2 regions of the Actinosynnema sp. NPDC023587 genome follow, and region 2 is predicted to be linked to the other one. Evidence: riboswitches for the same ligand, from Rfam matches in the RefSeq annotation. Region 2 holds a riboswitch; the other holds the start of a gene.

Region 1 (4,229 bases), on a different contig from region 2:
GTGCAACCAGTTCGGCGGCCAGGAACCCGGTTCGACCGAGGAGATCGCCACCTTCTGCTCGACCACCTACGGCGTGACGTTCCCGCTGTTCGAGAAGGTCGACGTGAACGGCGACGGCCGGCACCCGGTGTACGCCGCGCTGACCGCGCGCCCGGACGCCGACGGCGAGGCCGGCGACGTGCAGTGGAACTTCGAGAAGTTCCTGGTCGCCCCGGACGGCGAAGTCCTGGCCCGCTTCCGGCCGCGCACCGAACCGGAGGACGAGTCGGTCGTGAAGGCGATCGAGGCCGCCCTGCCGTAGACCCCTCGGCGGCCCGGCCCGGCCCGGCCCACGCACCCGCGCGGGCCGGGCCGCCGGTGCGGCGCGGGACGTCAGCACTCGATGACGTTCACCGCGAGTCCGCCGCGCGCGGTCTCCTTGTACTTCACCTTCATGTCCTTGCCGGTCTCCCGCATGGTCTTGATGACCTTGTCCAGCGACACGAAGTGCGACCCGTCGCCCCGCAGCGCCATCCGCGCCGCGGTGATCGCCTTGATCGACGCCAGCGCGTTGCGCTCGATGCACGGGATCTGCACCAGGCCGCCGATGGGGTCGCAGGTCAACCCGAGGTTGTGCTCCATGGCGATCTCGGCGGCGTTCTCCACCTGCTCCGGGGTCCCGCCGAGCACCTCGGCCAGCCCGCCCGCCGCCATCGAGCACGCCGACCCGACCTCGCCCTGGCACCCGACCTCGGCACCCGAGATCGACGCGTTCTCCTTGAACAGCACGCCGATCGCGCCCGCCGTCAGCAGGAACCGGACCACGCCGTCGTCCGACGCGCCCGGCACGAACCGCGTGTAGTAGTGCAGCACCGCCGGCACGATGCCGGCCGCGCCGTTCGTCGGCGCGGTCACCACCCGGCCGCCGGCGGCGTTCTCCTCGTTCACCGCCAGGGCGAACAGGGTGACCCAGTCCATCACCCGCAGCGGGTCCGTGGCGAAGTGCTCGGCCGCGAGCCGCTCGCGCATCTCGGCGGCGCGCCGCCGCACCTTCAGCCCCCCCGGCAGGATGCCGGTCTGGCCGCAGCCGCGCTCGACGCACTCCTGCATCACGGTCCAGATGTGCAGCAGGCCCTGCCGCACGTCGTCCTCGGACCGCCAGGACCGCTCGTTGGCCAGCATGAGCCCGCTGATCGGCAGCCCGGTCTCCCGGGCCCGCGCCAGCAGTTCGTCACCGCTGAGGAACGGGTGCTCGATCGGCGTCTCGTCGGCCTTGATCCGGTCGGTCCCGCTGGCCGTCTCGTCCACCACGAAACCGCCGCCGACCGAGTAGTACACCGCCTCGTCCAGCACCTCCCCGCCGGTGTAGGCGGTGAAGCTCATCCCGTTGGGGTGCAACGGGAGGGACTTGCGGCGGTGCATCACCAGGTCGGTGTCCTCGGTGAACGGGATCTCGCGCACCCCACCCAGCAGCAGCCTCCCGGTGGCGCGGATCTCCCCCACCCGGACGTCGGCGGCGGCCGGGTCGACGTCCTCCGGCTTGTGCCCCTCCAAACCCAGCAGCACGGCCTTGGGGCTGCCGTGCCCGTGCCCGGTCGCCCCCAGCGAGCCGAAGAGCTGGACGTGCACGCGGTCCACCGACGTCGCGCGGTGCCCGAGCCGCGCCGCGAACATCGTCGCGGCGCGCATCGGACCGACGGTGTGCGAGCTCGACGGGCCGATGCCGACGGAGAACAGGTCGAAGACGCTGATCGCCACGGCGCTCAGTCCCCGGTGAGTTCCGCGTACTTCGCGGCGGTGAGGAGGCCCGTGGCGTCCTCGACCGAGACCTTGAACAGCCACCCCTCGCCGTACGGGTCGTTGTTGATCAGCGACGGGTCGTCCGCCGCCGCCGTGTTGACCTCCACGACCTGGCCGCTGACCGGCGCGTACAGGTCGCTCACCGACTTGGTGGACTCCAGCTCGCCGCACACGTCGCCGGACTTCACGCGCTCGCCCACGGTCGGCAACTGGACGAACACGATGTCGCCCAGGGACTCGGCCGCGTAGGAGGTGATGCCGATCGCCACGGGCTCCTGGGTACCCGGAGCCCAGTCGACCCACTCGTGCTCGGGCGTGTACAGCAGGTTTTCCGGAAAGGTCACGTCAACTCCTCGGTGCGCGCGGGCCAGGCCCCCTCTCTGTCCTGGGACCTGAGAGCTTCGCCGCAGCGCTGCGGCTTGCACCGTGGGTGCGCGCGTGAGCACGCTTTCCAGAGTCGCCTCACCCGAGCGGTTCTCGTTGCCTGAGAGTGTGCGGGGTGCTTGCTCCTTCGGCGCTCCAGGCTCGCTGGAGGCTCTCCCGCCCGGGTTCCGGTGTCACCTGCGACACCGCGGCCGATGTTCAGTTGGTCGAACGCGAGCACGCTAAGTCGTGGGTGACACGGGTGTCAACGTGCGTCCAGAGAGTTCGGCGGCCGTTCGCCGTTGTCCGGCCGGCACAACGCGGCGGGTGCGCGTTCGTGCCAGTGGCACGATGACAGCCGGATGGCGGTACCGGACCTTTGGCACTAACAACGGCCCGAAGGAGCCCTCCGTGCGGATCTCAGTACCCCGCGAGATCAAGAACCACGAATACCGCGTCGCGCTGACCCCGGCCGGAGCCCACGAACTGACGCTGCGCGGCCACGACGTGTTCGTCGAGACGGGGGCGGGCCTCGGGTCGGCCATCACCGACGACGAGTACCTGGCCGCCGGCGCGAAGGTCCTGGCCACGGCCGAGGACGTGTGGGCCGAGGGCGACCTGGTGCTCAAGGTCAAGGAGCCGATCGCGCGGGAGTACCCGCTGTTGCGCAAGGGCCAGACCCTGTTCACCTACCTGCACCTGGCGGCCGACCAGCCGCTGACCCAAGCGCTGATCGACTCCGGCACCACCGCGATCGCGTACGAGACGGTGCAGACCGCGAACGGCGCGCTGCCGCTGCTCGCCCCGATGTCCGAGGTCGCGGGTCGGCTGGCACCGCAGGTCGGCGCGTTCTCGCTGATGAAGCCGTCCGGCGGCCGGGGCGTGCTGCCCGGTGGCGTGCCCGGCGTGCACCCGGCGCGGGTCGTCGTGATCGGCGGTGGCGTGGCGGGCCTGAACGCCGCCGCCATCGCCGTGGGACTGGGCGCGGACGTCGAGATCCTGGACACCAACGTCGACCGGCTGCGCCACATCGACGCCCTGTACCAGGGCCGGCTGCGCACCGTGACGTCCAACCGCTACTCGGTCGAGCAGGCCGTGCGCGAGGCCGACCTGGTCATCGGCGCGGTGCTGGTGCCGGGCGCGAAGGCCCCGAAGCTGGTCTCCAACGAGTTGGTGGCGCAAATGAAGCCCGGTTCGGTGCTGGTGGACATCGCCATCGACCAGGGCGGCTGCTTCGCCGACTCGCGGCCCACCACGCACGCCGACCCGACCTACCAGGTGCACGACTCGGTGTTCTACTGCGTCGCGAACATGCCCGGCGCTGTGCCGCGCACGTCCACGTACGCGCTGACCAACGTGACGCTGCCTTACGCGGTCGCGTTGGCCGACAAGGGCTGGCAGGCGGCGCTGCGCGCGGACAAGGCGCTGGCGCTGGGCCTGAACGTGCACGACGGCCTGCTGACCAACCAGCCGGTCGCCGAGGCGCACGGCCTCACCCACACCCCGCTCGAAGTCTGAGCACCCGCGAAGGAGGGGCGTCCACCATCCCGGTGGACGCCCTTTCTCGCACGTCCGGGCATGAAAAGGCGGCCCGCTCAACCAGCCTGGGGGTCACTGGGAGCGGGCCGCGCCTCCAATGCTAGCGGGGAACGGGCGGCCGTGCCCAGCCGCCCCGCCCATCTGCGCGCAGATCTTCACCCACCGGAGCACAGCCCGTGCCCGCCCTCAAGCAAACGAGTGAATTACCCGCGTAACGGGTAAGTCACGACGCCCGGTCGGCCGATGGACAGGACGGGGTGCCCGCGCCGTGCGGCGGCGGGCCCGCCTCCGCGGTGAGCCCACCGCGCCGCCACCGAACTCCGATCGGAGCGCACATGGCCGAACCACAGGGCTGGATCGACTGCCACGACCCGTTCGGACGGGACCGGTCGATGACCGTGCTGGTCGAGGACGACCGGGTGCTGCTGGTCTCGCCACCCGGCGAGTCGGCTGTGATGTCTGTCACGCAAACCCGCAGGCTGCACCGCCTGCTCGACCAGGCCGCGGACAGGATGTGACGGTGGACGACACCCTCCGCGCCGCCGTGC
Region 2 (4,229 bases):
AGGACTCCGGAGTCGACGAGCTGCTGCGGCAGTGGGCGGCTGAGCGCTCGGACGACGCCGAGATGCAGGAGGTGAACCGGATCAAGGACGCGTGGCTGGCCGAGGCCCCACCGTCCGCGCCGGGAATCCCCGTGCAGCGGGCGAACGGCGGGTCGCGCGGACTGGTTCGGGTCGAATCCGCTGACCCGGCCTACGTGGCGGCGATGCGGAAGAGGGCACCCGAGGTGCCCGAGGTCCTGCTCGCGGCGGCGGCCAGCTACTGGCAGCTCGTGGGCGAGCTGGCGGAGGCGGAGCGGTGGTGGGACGCGGGCATCAGCCCGTTGGACCAGCGCGCGCTCGACTACCGGGCGGCCGGGCTCACGCCCGCCGACCTGGGACGGCGTCTCGGCCCGATGACGGTGCTCCAGCACCTGCGTCGGGGCAGTGCGGCGGCCTGGTGCGTGGCCAGGTTGCAGCGGCAGCGCCGGGACGGCGTTGCGTGAACCCCGCGCCGCGTTGTGAGGGCGCGGCGTCAAGTCGGTCACCCGCACCAACCGGGAGGGCGGGCTCCTGTGCGAGGAGCCCCTTCCGTCGGGGAGCGGACTCCGCGAAGTAGTGTGGGAGGGTGCCCGGCACCCTCCTGACACCCCGGCGACTCGCCATCGCGGCGGTCTGCCTGGTGTCGCTGATCGTGTGCTGCGGCCTCGCCTACTGGCAGTGGGAGAGGTTCTCCCAGGCCGGTGGCACCTTCCAGAACCTCGGGTACGTCTTCCAGTGGCCGCTGTTCGGCCTGTTCCCCCTCTTCATGGTGTGGCGGATGCGCAAGCTCGCCGCCCAGCGCCGGGCCGAGGACGCCGGGGAGCCGGTGGTCGGGGCCCGGCAGCCGGTCGTTACCGTGGAACCCGTCAAAACACCCGCGCCGGACGACGAGGACGACGAGCTGGCGGTCTACAACCGCTACCTCCGGGAGCTCAACGCGCGGGACCAGCGGTGAGCGAAGGCGGTTGGCAGGCGATGAGCGGTGCGTTGAGCCGGTTCCGGTTCATGGCTTACGTGGTCGGTGTCGGCCTGCTCCTGCTGGTGGTCGCGATGTTCGTCAAGTACCTCGGCGACAACACCGGGATGATGGCGGTCGTCGGCCCCGTCCACGGCTTCCTGTACGCCGTCTACCTGGTCTTCACGGTGGACCTGGCGCTGAAGGCGCGGTGGTCGCTCAAGGGCTCCGCGCTGGTGCTGCTCGCGGGCACCATCCCGTTCGTGTCGTTCTACGCCGAGCGCAAGGTGGTCGAGAGCGTCAAGGCGGAACGTGCCCTGTGACCGCTCGCGCCACCCCCGCGCCGGCCACGGGTACGTGGTCCGCGCCCGGTGCCGCCGAGCGGGCGCGGGCCGTGGCCGGGTGCTGTGACCTGGTCCTGGTTGACCGTGCCCACCAGGCACAACTAGCGTCTGGCGGTACCAACTGAACACGGCCGTCGATGTCGAGCGGGAGAGTCCCCGCGAGGGGCGCCGAAGGAGCAACTCCTCCCCGGAATCTCTCAGGCACAGCTACCGCCCGACGCAGGCAACTCTGGAAAGCAGGCGCTCCGCGCCTCGCCCACGGTGCAAGCCGCGCTCCGCGCGCGGTGAAGCTCTCAGGCTCATGACAGAGGGGGAGGCTCACTCGACGAGGAGTCTCCGATGGACCGTGTCATCCTTCGCCGACGGCGACCGCCGACCGACCAGGTCGGTGTGATCGCCGTGCCCGCCACCAGGGAGGACCACCCCGTGGAAACCCGCCGGACGCCGCTGCACGCCGAGCACGAGGCGCTGGGAGCCCAGTTCACCGACTTCGCGGGCTGGCGGATGCCGCTGCGCTACGACAGCGAGCTCGCCGAGCACCACGCCGTGCGCACGTCGGCGGGTCTGTTCGACCTGACGCACATGGGCGAGATCGTGCTGTCCGGCCCCGAGGCCGGCCGCGCCCTGGACCACGCGCTGGTCGGGAACGCGTCCGCGATCTCCGTCGGCCGCGCCCGCTACACCATGATCACCCAGCCGGACGGCGGCGTGCTCGACGACCTGATCGTCTACCGGACCGGCGAGCAGGAGTACCTGGTCGTCGCGAACGCCTCGAACGCCGCCGTGGTGTTCCAGGCGCTCGTGGAGCGCGCCGACGGCTTCGACACCTCCGTGGTGGACAAGTCGGTCGACTACGCCCTCCTGGCGATCCAGGGCCCGGCGTCCACCGCGATCCTGGCCGCTCTCACCACCACCGACCTGGCGGGCGTGAAGTACTACGCGTCCTACCCGACCGAGGTGGCCGGGCGGCCCGCGCTGCTCGCCCGCACCGGCTACACCGGCGAGGACGGCTTCGAGCTGTTCGTGGACCCGTCCGACGCCCCGGCCGTGTGGCAGGCGCTGCTGGTGGCGGGCCGCGAGCACGACCTCAAGCCCGCCGGCCTCGGCTGCCGCGACACGCTGCGCCTGGAGGCCGGGATGCCGCTGTACGGCAACGAGCTCAGCGCCGAGCGCACCCCGTACCACGCCAACCTGGGCCGCGTGGTCAAGCTGGACAAGCCCGGGGACTTCGTCGGCCGCGACGCGCTGGCCGCCGTCGCCGACAAGGGCGTGGAGGCGAAGCTGGTGGGCCTCAAGACCGCGTCCCGCCGCGCGCCCCGGCACGGGTACCCGGTGCTGGACGCGTCCGGCGCGGTGGTCGGCGAGGTCACCAGCGGCGCGCTGTCGCCGACCCTGGGCTACTCCGTGGCGATGGCGTACGTGACGCCGGAGCACGCCGAGCCCGGCACCGAGCTGGCCGTCGACATCCGGGGCAAGCAGGAGCCCGTGCAGGTCGTCGCGCTGCCGTTCTACAAGCGAAACTCGTAAGGGAGACACCATGTCCGAGCACTTCAACACCTCCCTCGCGGAGTTCGACCCGGAGGTCGCCGAGGCCGTCGCCGCCGAGCTCGGCCGGCAGCAGAACACCCTGGAGATGATCGCCTCGGAGAACTTCACCCCGGTGTCGGTGCTCCAGGCGCAGGGTTCGGTGCTGACCAACAAGTACGCCGAGGGCTACCCCGGCCGGCGGTACTACGGCGGCTGCGAGAACGTCGACGTGATCGAGCGGCTGGCCATCTCCCGGGTGAAGGAGCTGTTCGGCGCGGGCTTCGCGAACGTCCAGCCGCACTCGGGCGCGCAGGCCAACGCGTGCGCGATGGTCGCCCTGCTCCAGCCCGGCGACACGATCCTGGGCCTGGACCTGGCGCACGGCGGCCACCTGACCCACGGCATGCGGATCAACTTCTCCGGCAAGCTCTACAACGTGGTGCCCTACCACGTGGCGGAGAGCGACGGCCGGGTCGACATGGCCGAGGTCGAGCGGCTGGCCACCGAGCACCGGCCGAAGCTGATCGTGGCCGGCTGGTCGGCCTACCCGCGTCAGCTCGACTTCGCGGAGTTCCGCCGGATCGCCGACTCGGTGGACGCCTACCTGATGGTCGACATGGCGCACTTCGCCGGCCTGGTGGCGGCCGGGCTGCACCCGAACCCGGTGCCGCACGCGCACGTCACCACCACGACCACGCACAAGACGCTGGGCGGCCCGCGCGGCGGCGTGATCCTGACCAACGAGGCGGACCTCGCCAAGAAGATCAACTCGGCGGTGTTCCCCGGCCAGCAGGGCGGTCCGCTGGAGCACGTGATCGCGGGCAAGGCGGTGGCGTTCAAGCACGCCGCGTCGCCCGAGTTCGCCGACCGCCAGCGCCGCACCGTCGAGGGCGCGCGCATCCTGGCCGACCGGCTCTCCCGGCCCGACGCGGCGGCGGTCGGCGTGAAGGTGCTGACCGGCGGCACGGACGTGCACCTGGTGCTGGTCGACCTGGTGGCGTCCGAACTGGACGGCAAGCAGGCCGAGGACCGGTTGCACGAGGTGGGCATCACGGTCAACCGCAACGCGGTGCCGAACGACCCGCGCCCGCCGATGGTCACCTCGGGGCTGCGGATCGGCACGCCGGCCCTGGCCACCCGGGGCTTCGGCGCGGCGGACTTCGCGGAGGTCGCGGACGTCATCGCGGCGGCGCTCCAGGCGTCGCCGGACCTGGTCGAGCTGCGGTCCCGGGTCGAGGTGCTGGCCGCGAAGCACCCGCTCTACCCGACCCTGTAGGGGTTCTTCCGATCCGACGGGAATCCCCCGGCCCGCGCGGGCCGGGGGATTCCGCGTTTTCCAGGGCAGGGGCCTCCTCCCCGGACAGCGCCCACCCGGCGGTCGCGAC

The links. Region 2 has a riboswitch for glycine ahead of gcvT (glycine cleavage system aminomethyltransferase GcvT). Riboswitches for the same ligand answer to the same signal wherever they lie in the genome.
Region 1: another riboswitch for glycine. It lies ahead of gcvH (glycine cleavage system protein GcvH); the one in region 2 lies ahead of gcvT (glycine cleavage system aminomethyltransferase GcvT).

What each region holds. Positions count from the first base shown of each region.
Region 1 covers NZ_JBFABG010000002.1:149,129-153,357, forward strand. The annotation lists gene AB0G01_RS05760 (glutathione peroxidase) at 1-301, shown strand, start outside; gene AB0G01_RS05765 (L-serine ammonia-lyase) at 373-1,737, opposite strand; gene gcvH (glycine cleavage system protein GcvH) at 1,743-2,123, opposite strand; glycine riboswitch at 2,241-2,332, opposite strand; gene ald (alanine dehydrogenase) at 2,554-3,660, shown strand; gene AB0G01_RS05780 (hypothetical protein) at 4,017-4,199, shown strand; gene AB0G01_RS05785 (hypothetical protein) at 4,202-4,229, shown strand, end outside.
Region 2 covers NZ_JBFABG010000004.1:128,170-132,398, reverse strand. The annotation lists gene AB0G01_RS12885 (helix-turn-helix transcriptional regulator) at 1-482, shown strand, start outside; gene AB0G01_RS12880 (hypothetical protein) at 605-973, shown strand; gene AB0G01_RS12875 (DUF3817 domain-containing protein) at 994-1,296, shown strand; glycine riboswitch at 1,453-1,540, shown strand; gene gcvT (glycine cleavage system aminomethyltransferase GcvT) at 1,744-2,844, shown strand; gene glyA (serine hydroxymethyltransferase) at 2,855-4,120, shown strand.